Regions from separate parts of the Alteromonas sp. MmMcT2-5 genome, predicted to be linked through region 1. Evidence: predicted binding sites of a transcription regulator. Region 1 holds the regulator's gene; each other region holds the start of a gene.
The links. The regulator sigma-54, encoded in region 1, starts transcription at its own class of promoters, with help from an activator protein. The targets are predictions, from matches to a motif close to GTTGGCACGNNNNTNGNNT.
Positions count from the first base shown of each region.

Region 2: a site for sigma-54 is predicted at 1,946-1,964, ahead of MHN09_RS00570 (flagellar assembly protein T N-terminal domain-containing protein). Genes of this name have one in related genera too.
Region 3: a site for sigma-54 is predicted at 2,372-2,390, ahead of MHN09_RS06165 (DUF2726 domain-containing protein). Genes of this name have one in related genera too.
Region 4: a site for sigma-54 is predicted at 2,121-2,139, ahead of nirB (nitrite reductase large subunit NirB). Genes of this name have one in related genera too.

Region 1 covers NZ_JAKRFB010000014.1:57,317-61,142, reverse strand. Annotated here, with positions in the region: gene lptB (LPS export ABC transporter ATP-binding protein) at 1-404, shown strand, start outside; gene MHN09_RS08370 (RNA polymerase factor sigma-54) at 478-1,959, shown strand; gene hpf (ribosome hibernation promoting factor) at 1,990-2,277, shown strand; gene ptsN (PTS IIA-like nitrogen regulatory protein PtsN) at 2,291-2,734, shown strand; gene rapZ (RNase adapter RapZ) at 2,819-3,664, shown strand; gene MHN09_RS08350 (HPr family phosphocarrier protein) at 3,664-3,826, shown strand, end outside.
Region 2 covers NZ_JAKRFB010000001.1:120,342-124,167, reverse strand. Annotated here, with positions in the region: gene flgA (flagellar basal body P-ring formation chaperone FlgA) at 1-193, shown strand, start outside; gene flgM (flagellar biosynthesis anti-sigma factor FlgM) at 296-625, shown strand; gene flgN (flagellar export chaperone FlgN) at 665-1,096, shown strand; gene MHN09_RS00575 (LPP20 family lipoprotein) at 1,243-1,728, opposite strand; gene MHN09_RS00570 (flagellar assembly protein T N-terminal domain-containing protein) at 2,029-3,210, shown strand; tRNA gene MHN09_RS00565 (tRNA-Arg) at 3,695-3,769, shown strand.
Region 3 covers NZ_JAKRFB010000008.1:76,814-80,639, reverse strand. Annotated here, with positions in the region: gene MHN09_RS06175 (cobalamin biosynthesis protein) at 1-760, opposite strand, end outside; gene MHN09_RS06170 (5'-methylthioadenosine/adenosylhomocysteine nucleosidase) at 762-1,463, opposite strand; gene MHN09_RS06165 (DUF2726 domain-containing protein) at 1,629-2,216, opposite strand; gene MHN09_RS06160 (hypothetical protein) at 2,426-2,875, opposite strand; gene MHN09_RS06155 (FAD-dependent oxidoreductase) at 3,077-3,826, opposite strand, start outside.
Region 4 covers NZ_JAKRFB010000010.1:68,853-72,678, forward strand. Annotated here, with positions in the region: gene nirB (nitrite reductase large subunit NirB) at 1-1,945, opposite strand, end outside; gene MHN09_RS06885 (SulP family inorganic anion transporter) at 2,257-3,822, opposite strand.

The sequences.
Region 1 (3,826 bases):
ATTTAAATTCACAACAGCAAGAAGAAGAAGCAGATGCGCTACTTGATGAATTTAATATTAACCATATACGTAATAGTACGGGGATGAGTTTGTCAGGGGGCGAACGCCGTCGCGTTGAGATTGCCCGCGCTCTGGCAGCAAAACCGCAATTTATTTTGTTAGACGAACCATTTGCTGGTGTTGATCCAATATCAGTTAATGATATAAAGAAGATAATACAACATCTTCGCGATAGGGGTATTGGAATCCTTATCACGGACCATAACGTACGAGAGACATTGGATGTTTGTGAAAAGGCGTACATTGTGAGTCATGGCGAGCTTATTGCGCAAGGAACGGCGGAACAGGTTTTAAGTAATCAAAAAGTAAGGGATGTATACCTAGGCGAACAATTCAGGCTATAGTTAATGTAACCGAATTGTCATTTTTCAGTTTCGCTCTGGTATATTCAATTTAGAGCATTTAAATAAGACGTAGATGAAACCATCTTTACAGCTAAAATTTAGCCAACAACTTACCATGACACCACAGCTTCAGCAGGCCATTAAACTGCTGCAGCTTTCTACACTTGATCTTCAACAAGAGATCCAAGAAGCGCTCGATTCTAATCCGCTATTAGAAGTTGAAGAAGGTAACGACGAGCCGCAACTAGAAAAGAACAATATCGACAACGATGACAGCGGCTCTGAGGCCACTGCTTCTGCATCTAGTGACACACTAGAAGCCGGCGATGCACTTGAGAAAAACGATCTTCCCGATGAGCTGCCAATCGACAGCACATGGGACGAATACTACTCTGCTTCATCTTCGCCTGCTCCGGGTCCATCCAATGACGACGAGCAAATCTTCCAAGGTGAGACTACTGAAGATATTCAAGAGCACCTTCTTTGGCAAATGCGCCTTACCCATTTCTCGGATACCGATCGCGCAATCGCTACAGCAATCATCGACTCTATTGACGAGTCAGGTTATTTAACCGTTACCCTTGATGATATTTTAGAAGCGGTTAACGATGATGATATGGAAGAGCCGATTGAAATGGACGAAATAGAATGTGTGCTAAAGCGCATTCAGATGTTCGACCCTATTGGTTCTGGCTCACGCTCTCCACAAGAATGTTTGATGGTGCAATTGCGCCAGTTTTCAGAAGACACACCGTGGCTTGCTGAAGCAAAGCAACTGATTGAAGAGTACTCTGACTTACTGAGCAGCAAAGACTATCGTACGCTTATGCGTAAAAGCCGATTGAAAGAAGATCAGCTACGCGAGGCAATGCGTTTACTGCAAACCTTGAATCCTCGCCCAGGTAGTGCTTTAGTTACTAAAGAGCCTGAGTACGTTATTCCTGATGTCTCAGTAACCAAGAAAAATGGCCGTTGGGTGGTTGAGCTGAACCCCGACAGTCTGCCTAAGTTAAGCGTAAATCAACAATACGCTGCAATGAGTCGCCGTGCCAAGAATAGTAGCGATTCACAATTCATCCGCTCACACATGCAAGAGGCTAAGTGGTTCATAAAGAGCCTTGAATCTCGTAACGAAACCTTAATGAAGGTTGCAAACTGCATTGTGCAGCAGCAAATGGGCTTTTTTGAGCACGGCCCGGAAATGATGAAACCAATGGTGCTAAATGATGTCGCAGAAATGGTAGATATGCACGAATCCACTATTTCGCGAGTGACAACGCAAAAGTACATGCATACGCCACGTGGAATCTTCGAATTGAAGTATTTTTTCTCAAGCCACGTTGCAACAGAGTCTGGTGGTGAATGTTCATCTACAGCGATTCGTGCATTGATCAAGAAATTAGTGGCCGCTGAAAAGCCTAGCAAGCCGCTAAGTGATAGCAAGATTGCTTCATTGTTGGCCGAACAAGGCATTAAAGTTGCCCGGCGAACAATAGCAAAGTACCGGGAATCGTTGTCGATCCCGCCGTCGAACCAACGCAAAAGCCTTATTTAATCGGGCTTAATAATATAAGGAAGACGAAATATGCAAATCAACCTTACTGGTCATCATGTCGAAATCACCGACTCTTTGCGTAATTATGTCGATACGAAGTTCAGCAAACTTGAACGTCACTTTGATCACATTTCTAATGTGCATGTCATCCTGAACGTTGAAAAATTAAATCAAAAAGCCGAAGCGACCGTTCATTTAAGTGGCGCTGAAGTATTCGCATCCTCAGAAAATACCGACATGTATGCGGCGATTGACAGCATGGTTGATAAACTCGACCGGCAGGTAATCAAGCATAAGGAAAAACTGAAAAAACATTAGTAGTTAATTAAGCATGGATATACAAGCCATCGTAAGTCTGGACCGCACCGAGTGTGCGGTTCAGTGTAATAGTAAAAAGCGAATTCTTGAGATCATCGCTGATATCGCTGCCAAGCAAAACGAGAACATTGATCAGGCAACGGTACTCAACAGTTTGATGGCTCGAGAGCGTATGGGTAGTACAGGCATTGGCAATGGTATCGCCCTGCCCCACGGACGCCTGCCGGGCCTTGAGAAAGTGATTGCCATTGTTGTAACCAGCACGCCAGCAATCGACTTTGACGCCCTTGACGAGAAACCCGTAGACATCTTTTTTGCGCTACTCGTTCCCGAGGAACAGACCGAAGGACACCTTCAAACGCTGGCCACCGTGGCTGGTAAACTAAGCGACAAAGAAACGATTAAAGCAATACGTCGCGCAACGACAAGCGACGATATTCTATCTGCATTAAGTTAAACATTAAGCGCCTATTAACCGTTTAGTAGGCGCCTAATTCAACAACGCGTATGTGATAAAACCAGAGTATTAGGGAGAAAGTAGGTGAAGCTGATAATAATCAGTGGTCGTTCGGGGTCTGGTAAGTCTGTCGCACTTCGCGCATTGGAAGATTTAGGTTATTACTGTGTTGATAATATCCCGGTAAACTTACTTCCCACCTTAACCCATACAGTTGTTGACGAGTACGATCAGGTTGCGGTAAGTATCGATGTGAGAAACTTACCTAAAAATCCTGACGATTTGGTAGAAATTCTAGACTACCTGCCTTCTTCGTGGTCGATGACCATTGTTTACATTGACGCGAGCGATGATGTACTGGTTAAGCGTTTTAGCGAAACACGTCGTCTTCACCCTCTCGCCAAGCTTAATAAATCGCTTTCAGAAGCCATTAAAGCCGAGTCTGCCCTACTTGCTCCTATTGCTGAGCGCGCAGATTTATATCTAGATACAGATAAGCTTACCATTCACCAACTGGCAGAGTTAATTCGAGAGCGTATCCTGGGTAAGAAAAGCTCACGCCTTGTGCTTGTGTTTGAGTCGTTTGGCTTTAAGCACGGCATTCCTAAAGATGCGGATTACGTTTTTGATGCCCGCTTTTTACCTAACCCCCACTGGGAGCCCGACCTTAAACATCTGACCGGATTAGACGCACCAGTAGAAGTATTTTTGGGGTCGCAGCCTGTAGTGACCAAGTTCATTTGGCAAATTCAGAATTTAATAACGACATGGCTGCCTCATTTAGAACGCAATAACAGAAGTTACGTAACCGTAGCCATTGGCTGTACTGGCGGGCAACACCGTTCGGTTTATATCGCACAGACCCTGTCGAAAACCTTCAGTGAAATACACCCTGATGTTCAAATTCGCCATAGAGAGCTGAATCAGTAATGACTATTCAAAAAACGCTAACTATCGTCAATAAGTTAGGGTTGCATGCGAGAGCGGCGACCCAACTGGTTAAACTGGCTAATCAATTCGACGCTAAAATCATCTTAAAAAAAGGCGATAAAGAAGCAGACGCAAGCAGTGTATTGGGATTAATGATGCTTG
Region 2 (3,826 bases), on a different contig from region 1:
TATGCTATGCTTTGTGTGCAAAGGCGACAGAATTACCATAACTGCTGAGGTAGCAGGTATGGAAGTGAAAACAGCCGGAATCGCTCAGCAAGACGGTGTTGTTGGTGACAATATTAAGGTAATTAATGCCAGTAGCCAAAAGGCGGTGATAGCAAGAGTCGCAAGCCCTGAAGAAGTCGTGATACACTTATAAACGAGGCAGCGAATATCTACTTTTTTGTTCACAATTTAGCTAAAGAAATTAGCCAAAAGGCCGATACACTTTACAGAGGCGAAAAAGTAGTGAGGACTAATTATGGCAATTAACAATATAAACAATGGGTTACCGAAAACACCCGTTGATAATGGAAAGGTTGCGCAGCAAAACCAAACGCAGCAATCTCCACAGCAGGCATCAACACAGGCTGCGCAAACCGCATCAGTTCCGCGTCAGGATTCTGTATCGTTGACGCAATCTGCTCAGCAGCTCAACCAGGTTCAGAAGAAAGGTTCGGAAGCGCCTGTGAACCAAGATAAAGTCGATCGCCTTAAGCGAGCGATTCAAAGTGGCGAGTATAAAGTTAATCCTGAAGTGCTTGCCAACAAGATTGCAAAACTAGAAGGTGAGATTTTTGGCGCTAAATAGTGAGCGACAAAAATCGTAACTAACCAGAAGAGAGCTAACGTGACTGAACAAGCAAGCCAATTGACACAAGCACTAATAAAGCAAGTGGAGCAACTGTCTTCACTTGCCGTATTGCTTGAAAAAGAATTGCAACTTATCAGTTCGCGAGACGCAGAATCTTTAATGAACTTATTAGACGAAAAGACAGCACTGTTAACGTCTATTCAGGCTCTCGATGGAAGCATTGAGCGCACAATTAGCGATCAAGGCTCAATGTCAGAAGAAGATGAAGCATTAATGGCTAATGCAAAGAAACTTCTGGACGATTGCAAATACCGCACACAAGTCAATCAAAAAGCCGTAGAGCAAGGACAGCTACGCCTCACACACTTACGTAACTTGATGATGGAAGTTCGTGCCAAAGAATCGCTCACCTATGACAAAAAAGGAAAGCCGAAAGGCGGGACTTTAGGGTCGGGAGTGAGCGCTTAATTTTTTTGCGATTTCAGTAAACCCCACTCAGCGAGCTTTAACCATTAAGCCTTAACCGGTAAAAGTAAATTATATCTCTGTGAATTTGCGCATGTTTTAAGACTTCACGATACAGCCGCTTGCGCAATCACCCCTTTCGCTAACGTTTAATAATACTTAACATCCTTTACTCGGCGCGGTTTTGCGGTCGACAGGTATATATCGTAAACCTGCTGCATATCTAAAGCGAGTTCGGTGACGTATGTATCTTCACCTACCGGATAGGCTTTTACGACTTCAGCGCCTCTAATGACCCCCTCTACAGATGCTCGCAATGTTTCGCTATCTATAACCAAGTGAGACAGAGACTGATTGCCTTCAATTTTTTGACCATAGACTTGTTCAGTGAGCTCTCGGTATGCATCTAATTTTGACGCTTTCATCGCCATTATAAGCTTCATGCTGTCGCTTTCGCCATGCTGAGAAGAAATTGGCGCATAGCCCACCGCCTTGAGCACGGGATAGCTTTCTGGTTCTATTGTTTCCCACTCAACGTGTTTATCAATAATGCCGCATCCACCAGTGCTTATTGCTAAACCAAGAAAGCAAGACAGCAGCAGCGATTTTGATTTATGTATTTTTTTCAAGCACATAGTTTCATTTCCAAATTGCATTATTAATAAAATCAAATGTGTAGTTACGCTGCTCTCGTCGGTGGCAGCCTTGTAACTACGAGATACCGCCATACCCGCGGTAGCAGATTTTGACATATCTAAACTGACGCTTTTTACAAACCTTTAGCAAGATACGCATTGCAAGATATGTGCAAGATATGCGCCCGATTGATTTAATGGCGACGAAACCACATCAACTGGCACTCTTTTCGCATACTTCGCTTTAGAAAGCGGGCGCTTTGCATAGCGCAGTTAGACAAAAACCTCCAGAGGTGTGCGGTGCGACATATTAGCAAAACAACGCTGGTAACTATTTTAAATGCTGTCGTGGCGGTAATTTGCCTGTTTGCATTTTTCGTTGGGCAAGCAAATGCCGTGTGGTACGAGGCTACAGGACAGGCTGTGGTGCGAAATGGTGATAAGGAAACTGCCAGACATGCGGCTACCCAAGAGGCACTTAAGCAAGCCATGCTTTTTGCAGGCGCGTCAGTTCATAGTGTCGCGAAGCTTACAAATGGTCTTCTTAAAAATGAAGAGATGACCATTCGCTCTACCGGCGAAGTTGAACAACTGGAACTGGTTGATGAAGTTTATAGCGGCGATGTTATTACGGTAAGTATTCGCGCTGACATTTTTCCAAGAGGAAAAATGTGTGCCGCACAAAATGACCAAAAACATTTCGCTACTACACACTTCAGGGTACGTAACAGAGCGCAGCTTACACAGGGTAATATTCCCAATTTCGATGCTTCATTCACCCAGCAGTTAGCGCAGGCCATGCGAAATAAAACTGAAAACCTAGATATTATCTATATCGCGCCACATACTGCAAAATTTGACAGTCGATATACTGACCAAAATGTACGCACGCTTTCAGCGCAAAGTAATACTCAATTTGTGCTGGTGGGCATGATAGATGATTTAAGCGTGACACGGGAAGAGGCTTCGGTTTTTACACCGTGGCGTGAGGGTACTTCTCGACGCTCCTTTGCTATGACCATTCAGGTCTATGACGGCATTAATGGAGGCCTGTTGTTGACTAAGTCTTATCAGAATCAAGGAGAATGGACATTCGACAGATTCGAAGATGTAGATGAATTTTCGACAAAATTTTGGCAGTCGCTTTATGGGCAAACCGTCAACGCGGCAATAGCAGAAGCGATTGAAGACATAAAAGAAGCCACTGCATGCCAGCCAATGACAGGTAGAGTGATTAATGTTGCCGGCGATAAAATTTCTGTATCGTTAGGCAGAGACAATGGCATTTCTGAAAAAGATGAACTATACCTTTATCAAGCTAAAGAGATTGTCGATAACCGTGGCCGTAAATACTTACAGTACTCGCTATATCCTGGCAAATTTGTAGTGAGTAGTGCCTACGGTAATTCGTCTCTGGTAGTAAACGAAGGTGCAGGAATTATCGCAAACATTCAAGAACACGATTTTGTAGTAAAAAAATAGTCTTTCTCGATCTGCCTTAAACAGTTTAGAGTTCCCAGTTTATATAGTACTTTCGTCATCTAAGTGAAATAATTGCCTTTGGAAATGTATCGAACATCAATTACTTCAAGCATTGAATAAAGTGTAACTATAATCTTTTACTTCAATTCGTTTTTGTTAGAATCCAAACTATCGTAGGGATTTTGTTCAACAAAACATGCTGTTTTGTCCAACAGCGGCATATAAAATTATCAAATTGAACAATCCCCATACACTGCTCTTTAGATTTACGAGACTAGCGGTACACTTTGATATTTAAAAATACGCTGACCATAGCCAAAGCCCTCGTATCTACGAGGGCTTTTTATATGCATTAGAAAACCAGGCCACGGGCTCATTACTTTCACGTCAATGACAGAGACATTCTTCTCATAGCGCTGCACCTTGTTGACAAAGGGTTTCGTATTTTCCCGAACTACGTATAATAAAACTCCCTACGCATTAGGTCCCCATAGTTTAATGGATAAAACAAGGCCCTCCTAAGGCTTAGATGTTGGTTCGATTCCAGCTGGGGACGCCATTAATTGCGCAACGTTTCTGCTTTTTAGTAAAGATGCTTATACACACCGTCGCCTGT
Region 3 (3,826 bases), on a different contig from region 1:
CACCGCCCATAAGTGCAAGCAGTAGCGACGTTTTATCTTTCACTGGGGAGCGCTTTATGGCGCGAAACCCTTTAATAGGATGGCTGACCAGTAGTGTTGCTAGACCACCAATGACCGCGGGCGGCATATTAAGTAAGTAAACAAGATTACGTACGGGTTTGGCAAAGAAAGTCATTGCAGGGGTTCGGTAATGCCACTGCCAAGATGTGAGCAAAAGCAATCGATAAATGAGTGCGCCTATGGGGCCTGCCACTACAAAGTAGAAAATAACGCCGCAATAAAGATAAAGAAACTTCAGCCATAGCGATTCTATCGCGGCTTTGGCAATTCCTATATCGGAAAGTGAATCGCATTGACGTGCAGTAATGGTTTGCGCCATTTCACGTGCGAGGGATTTTTTATTTCTTCCCACACTCGCCAGCACTTTTTTGTACTGTTGACGCTGGTAACCGTAGTCGAGCAGTGCGACAAGAATAATCGCCTCAAAGAATACGGGGTATTGGGCCATGTACACCAAGATGGCAACACATACTACCAATGGCGCAAGAAGAACTAGGGCGGCTAATGAGCCTGAAATATAGTGCTGAGACCTACCGTATTCGCGAGAGGGCACCACTTTGCGCCCCATTTGCTGAACGAGGTAGCGCATGAGCGTTAATGGATGAGTACTTTGGGGCCAGCGCCATAATGCGTCAACGGCGATAGCCAGCCAAAGTACGAATAGCGACTGGTATTGCGGGTCGCTAATTACCTCTGTCATCTTATTTTGCGAGAGCCTTAATCATTGCCATAACTAATTGTGCTGAGTGTTTAGCGGCAGTGTCTAGATACTCTTTAAAGCTCACTGACGACGTTTTTCCTGCAATATCCGACAATGAACGAATGACAAGGAAAGGCGTGTCGAGCATATGGCAAGTTTGACCTATAGCTGCACCTTCCATCTCAACCGCTTTCATGTCTGGGAAGTTTTCACGCAGTTCTGCTACAGCTTCGTCGCTACCGATAAACGCATCGCCCGTACAGATTAAACCTGTTGTCGACTGAAGCGACGTAATGCCTGTGGCAGCACTACGAGCGGCTTCCATTAACCTTGTATCGCAACGGAAATTTTCAGGCATACCTGCGCATTGACCGAGCTTGTAGCCAAAATGGGTTAAATCGGCATCATGGTGAATAACGTGACTGGCGATCACTAAATCACCGATGTTTAGATTCTTGTCGAAACCTCCGGCAGAACCGGTATTGACAACAGCATCAGGGGCGTACTGTTCGATAAGTACAGTAGTAGCAATTGCTGCAGCCACTTTACCAATACCGCATTTTACTAGCACCACTTCTATGTCGTTAAGTGTACCTTCGTAAAACGTCAGGTGCTTCCACTGGGTTTCTTTTACATTCCAAAGTGACGCTTTAAGTAGCGCAACTTCTTCGTCCATTGCACCTAAAATACCAATTTTTTTCATAACTTTACCGACGGTGTTGAGGGAGTTTAACGCGTGAATACGCTGTTGAATGCGTTAATTGTATAAGGAAAACGGGCAAACTGACAGAAAAATGCCTCTGTTACCGCTATTTGAGAGTAAGAAAATAGCAAAGCAACAAAGGCCAGGGGAAGTGGGGCTTATGTCTTAAGCTGCAGCTGGTCTGCTTGAACGCACTGGGCGAGTCGGGCGCTTTGGTGGCTCTGGATTATGCGTTGGCAGCTGTGCCATTTTTTGCTGTAAACGGCGATATGGAATGAGTTTGTTTTCCAAACACTCGCGAATATCGTCAACGGTATAACCAGACTTCACTTTGATTCTTGCGTGAGGAAGGCCGGCAGCATCAAGGGCTCCGGTTACAAACCAGTCTTTTTGTGATTTATAACCATCTTTGCCTTGGCTATGAACTAAGTCGATAGCAAGAACAGGACTCATGTCGTGTTTATCTACTAATACAAAGTCGAGCTGTCTGCTAGAAGCTCTGCTGATGGCTTGGCTTGCCGTCTTTTTACTTGCAGACTGGCGAACCGCCACTAAATCGTTAAGACGCACACGGCACACTATGCGAAACTCTCTTCCCATAGCCTGTTCGATAAGGTTTAAAAAAGAGTGCTCAACGGGGGTGAACAATTGCGGCTTTCGCCTAAATGGAAATGCGACACCGCCGTCTGACAACTTTATGGCACCCAGTGCAACGACAATAAGTAACATCATTAGAATAATTGCCAATTCCATCGTAACCCTCGCAAATTTCAATAGTTAAAGCCCACGGAATGCATAATAAAGAAGCCCGCTAAAGTGTTTATATCGAAAAAAGCTTGGGCTCCGTTTGCAGTTTGAGCGTCATAAAAATGACACTCACTGTTACCGTGGAGTAGTTATTGATGATTTTGCAAAGCAGATGCCAACATGAGTAGATTTCGTAGTTGTCTTGCTAAAAGGGCTTATTTCGTTGTGGATGTAACAAGAATATCCACTTGAGAGCCAGTATTATCTGGGCTGATTATTACTCTGACCCCTTTATCTTCTGAGGATAACAACGTGCGGCCGCTAACTGGTGTGTGAGTTTTTAAAGCGGGGTGCGCCGTTTGGTAAACATTCAGTAATTCACTCGGGGAGCGAGGAGAGTGGTAAACCATTACTGCTGTCTTGCTTTCGTCAAATGCTTGGCATTGTCTTGCATCATCAGAAATCTTAACTTGCTGAAAATCAGAAGGGCAAGACATGATGCTTGGCTTACTAGGTGAAGAGTTGACGCTTTGTTTCTTAGTTTGGTTGTTAACTTGCGCATTTAATGAAGCGTCAACAGCAATGGTATCAGCTAAGCTGGCATTGCTAGCTGCTATCGCCAATGTTAGACACAATGTAAGTTTCTTAATGTTTAAATGCTGCATAGATAGATTCTTCACCCGATGTGCGATGTCTTTAATTGCTTAAACGATAGTAGAGTCGTAACGCTCGCGCTTCAACTAAACCTTGGTCTATTAACGTATACTTTTAGCGTTTTCCGTATTATCGAAGTGTGCATAAAAAAAGCTCGATAGCAGAACTATCGAGCTTTTCGTGAATGGACAATAGGCCTTAGTTAGCGAAGGTTAAACGCCAATATAGTCCATAATCCCTTCTGCGGCCTTACGGCCTTCGTCGATAGCGGTAACAACTAGGTCACTACCACGCACCATATCACCACCAGCAAAAACTTGTGGATGTGAAGTTTGGAAGGCAAACTTACCCGCGGAAGGGGCGCGTACGCGACCTTTTTCATCAAGCATAATGCCGAAGTCAGCAAACCATGGCGCAGGGCTGGGCTGGAAGCCGAAGGCGATAATTACCGCGTCTGCTTCTAGTACGTGCTCTGAACCTTCCACTTCAACAGGACGGCGACGACCATTTACATCTGGCGGCCCCATTTCGGTTTTAACGAACTTAACGCCACAGGCTTTTCCGTTTTCATCAACGGCTATATCAAGAGGCTGTAGGTTGAATTTAAACTCAACGCCCTCTTCTTTAGCGTTAACCACTTCGCGGCGTGAACCAGGCATACTTTCTTCGTCACGACGATATGCACAGGTTACTTGTGCAGCTTCTTGACGAATTGAGGTGCGTACACAGTCCATGGTGGTATCACCACCACCTAGCACAACAACACGCTTGCCTTTCATGTCAACAAAATCAGCAGGATCTTTTTCAAGACCCATTACGCGGTTGGTGTTGGCTATAAGGAAAGGAAGTGCATCATATACGCCTTCAACGTGTTCGTTGTCAAAGCCGCCTTGCATTGACTTGTACGTACCCATGCCTAAGAAAACGGCGTCGTACTTATCGATTAAGTCCTGGAACTGTAT
Region 4 (3,826 bases), on a different contig from region 1:
CGTAGCGGCACCATGTGCTTCCCACACACGATTTCACGGTACGCAGTGCCTTCGCGTAAGCATGGCCGGTTTCAAAACCGCCAGCGACGAGTTTTTCCCAGATATCCGGTAAGTGCTCTACGCGCGCTCCAAATAAATCAATGCGCTGACCACCTGTGATCTTGGTGTACAAGTTGTATTCTTTTGCCACTTCACCTAGCAGAATCAACTTCTCTGGCGTTATTTCGCCACCAGGTACACGCGGTACAACGGAATACGTGCCATCTTTTTGCATGTTGCCAAGGTAGATATCGTTGGTGTCTTGCAGAGGAAGATGTGAAGCCTTAAGAATGTAGTCGTTATACACCGAGGCTAAAATTGAGCCCACAGCGGGCTTACAAATTTCACAACCAAGCCCCTCACCATGTTGCTCTAGTAGCTCGTCAAAGGTGCGAATGCCGTTTACCTTAACAATGTGAAATAGCTCTTGTCGGGTATGGTTGAAGTGCTCACAAATGGCTTTTGATACTTCCACACCGCGCTTTTCAAGTTCGCTATCCACAACATTTTTAAGTAAGGCAGCACAACCTCCACACCCTGTGCTGGCTTTGGTTTCGCCTTTTACATCGCCAACGCTACAACAGCCGCCTTCAATGGCTGAAACAATATCGCCCTTTGTCACATTTAGGCATGAACAAATAGACGCGGTGTCTGGCAGTGCATCGGCACCTAGCGCCGGTGCAGCATCGGATGAGGGCAGAATTAGGCTTTCTGGGTGTTCAGGCAATTCAATATTATTAAGTGCATACTGTAGGAGCGTGTCGTAGTCGCTGGTATCGCCAACGAGTACAGCACCAAGCACGTACTTTTGCTCGCTATCTACCACCAGTTTTTTGTACACGCCTTCTGGCTGATTTAAATAGGTGTAGCTAAGCGCACCGGCTGTGCGTTCATGAGCATCGCCAATTGAGCCCACTTCCACACCCATTAGCTTGAGTTTGGTACTCATATCTGCGCCAGCGAACTCGGCATCGCCGCCGGTTATATGACTTACAGCCGTGCGCGCCATGGTATAGCCAGGTGCTACCAGGCCAAAGATTTTGTTATCCCACAGCGCACATTCACCCACAGCGTAAATGTTTGGATCAGAGGTCACGCAGTGGTTATCAATGACAATACCGCCGCGCTCACCCAGTGTTAGCGCTGACTTTCTGCCGAGCTGGTCGGAAGGTCGAATACCAGCAGAAAATAAAATCATGTCAGTTTCTAGTGCAGTGCCGTCAGCAAACACCATTTTATAGCGGCAGGTATCACCGGCCTCAATAGTTTGCGTTGCCTTTTGGGTGTGAACCGTAACACCCAATGCTTCAATTTTGTCCTTAAGAACGTTACCACCTGCTTGGTCTAGCTGTACCGCCATAAGCTGCGGGGCAAACTCAACCACGTGGGTGTCGAGACCGGCTTGTTTTAATGCGTTAGCGGCTTCTAAACCCAACAGCCCACCACCAACAACAACCCCTACTTTGCTCACCGCTGCTGAAGCTTCAATAGCGAGTAGATCGTCTATAGTACGGTACACCAAGCAATGCTCTTGATCGTTGCCAGGAATGGGTGGCACAAATGGGTATGAGCCCGTAGCTAACACAAGCTTATCGTAGCTAAACACCTGCCCTTCCGACGTCGTCACTTTATTATTGTCACGGTCTATATCGGTAACCAAGGCATTGGTAACTACGTTTACGCCCCACTCGGCGTACTGAGCGGGTGTAGTAAGCGCTAAGTCATCAGCACTCGCGCCGCTAAAAAAAGATGACAGATAAACGCGGTCGTACGCAAGGCGTGACTCGCCGCATAAAACGTTTATTTCTACATTGGCATCGCTTTGGTGAAGCTGCTCAACAAAATGATGCCCCACCATGCCGTTGCCTACGACGACAATTTGCGTTTTTGAGTCCAATGAAGTCATGGTATTCCCCTTTTTTCGGGACAAAAAAAAGCCCGCTTCAACTTTCGTTGATGCGGGCTTCGTTGCCTATTTTGCCAACGGTTTAGGTCGGCTAACACATTTTACGGAGTGTTATAAATCACACAATTTTCAGCGATTGACACTAATCACCAAAACACACTTTACGTTTATAGCTATCCAAGTTCAGTGCCAAAACCGTAATCAATTGTTTTTATTTGATTTACTACAAAATAAGCATTATTCAGACTTCACAACTGCACCAAACAAACGCAAAACTGTGTTTACTTGGTGCATTAAGGCTTTCAAATAACTTAGGCCAGCTTATCCGTCGCTACACGGTAGCGAGGGTCTTCAACCACATTAATTTCAACAAACTTATCGGCCTTGCGAAGCAGTGAGCGACACTCATCACTGATATGGCGAATGTGTAGCTTTTTACCCTGCTCTTCGTATTTGTCAGCAAGGGTATCTAGCGCATCGATACCTGATGAATCCCAAATGCGAGAATCTTTAAAGTCAATAACTACATCGTTAGGGTCGTTGGCGATATCAAACAGGTCTTTGAAATGCGATACCGAGCCAAAGAACAGCGGGCCGTCTAGCTCATAGACTTTCCAACCGTCGTTATCGATATGGGATCTCGCTTCAATATGACGAGCGTGTTTCCATGCAAACACCAGTGCAGAAACGATAACACCCACCACAACCGCAATAGCCAGGTCAGCGATAACGGTAACGCCGGTTACTAGGAAAAGTACGAACGCATCTTCTTTGTTTACGCCGCGAATAATTCTGAATGACGCCCACTCAAATGTAGCGATAACCACCACGAACATAACGCCAACAAGGGCAGCGAGAGGAATCATTTCAATTAGCGGAGCTGCAAATAGAATAAAGCCCAATAATACAACTGCCGCGGTGATACCAGACAAGCGGCCACGGCCACCAGAGTTAATATTAATCATACTTTGGCCAATCATAGCGCAACCGCCCATACCGCCAAAGAAACCGTTTACGGTATTTGCAACACCTTGGCCAACGCACTCTTTGTTACCACGTCCGCGGGTGTCCGTCATTTCATCAATTAATGAAAGGGTAAGAAGCGATTCAATAAGACCAACCAAGCAAAGAATCACTGAGGTAGGCAAAATGATCATGAAGGTTTCCCAGGTGAACGGCACCATAGGAATAGCAAAGCTAGGAAGTTCACCCGCTAGCGTCGCGGTCTCGCGCTGGTCAGCTGGTAGCAAATCGCGAACAAAGTCGATTACAGTACGCGCTTCAAGGTCAAGACCGTGTACTAACAAGGTTACCGTAACAATCGCAACCAGCGACGCCGGTACAGCTTTGGTTAGCTTTGGCAATAAATAGATAATGGCCATGGTTAGCGCCACAAGCCCTAGCATCCAATATAACAGCGTACCTTCCATCCACTGTAATTCACCCGCTGCGTTGGTCACTTTGAACTGGCTTAATTGCGCCAAGAAAATAACAATTGCCAAACCATTTACGAAGCCTAGCATTACCGGATATGGGACCAGACGTATAAACTTTCCGAGCTTGAAAATACCGCACATTATTTGCAGTAAACCAGCCAAAATAACCGCGGCAAATAAATACTGCACGCCGTGTTGGGCAACCAGTGCCACCATTACAACGGCCATGGCGCCGGTAGCACCAGAAATCATTCCTGGTCGGCCACCAATAGCGGAAGTGATTAAGCCCATCATGAAAGCCGCATAAAGACCAATCATTGGTTCTACGCCGGCCACAAATGCGAATGCAACGGCTTCAGGGACCAAGGCAAGCGCCACGGTAATACCTGATAGCACGTCGTTTTTAACGTTGCTGTCTTTACTGGTAATTAAATCGAACATGTTC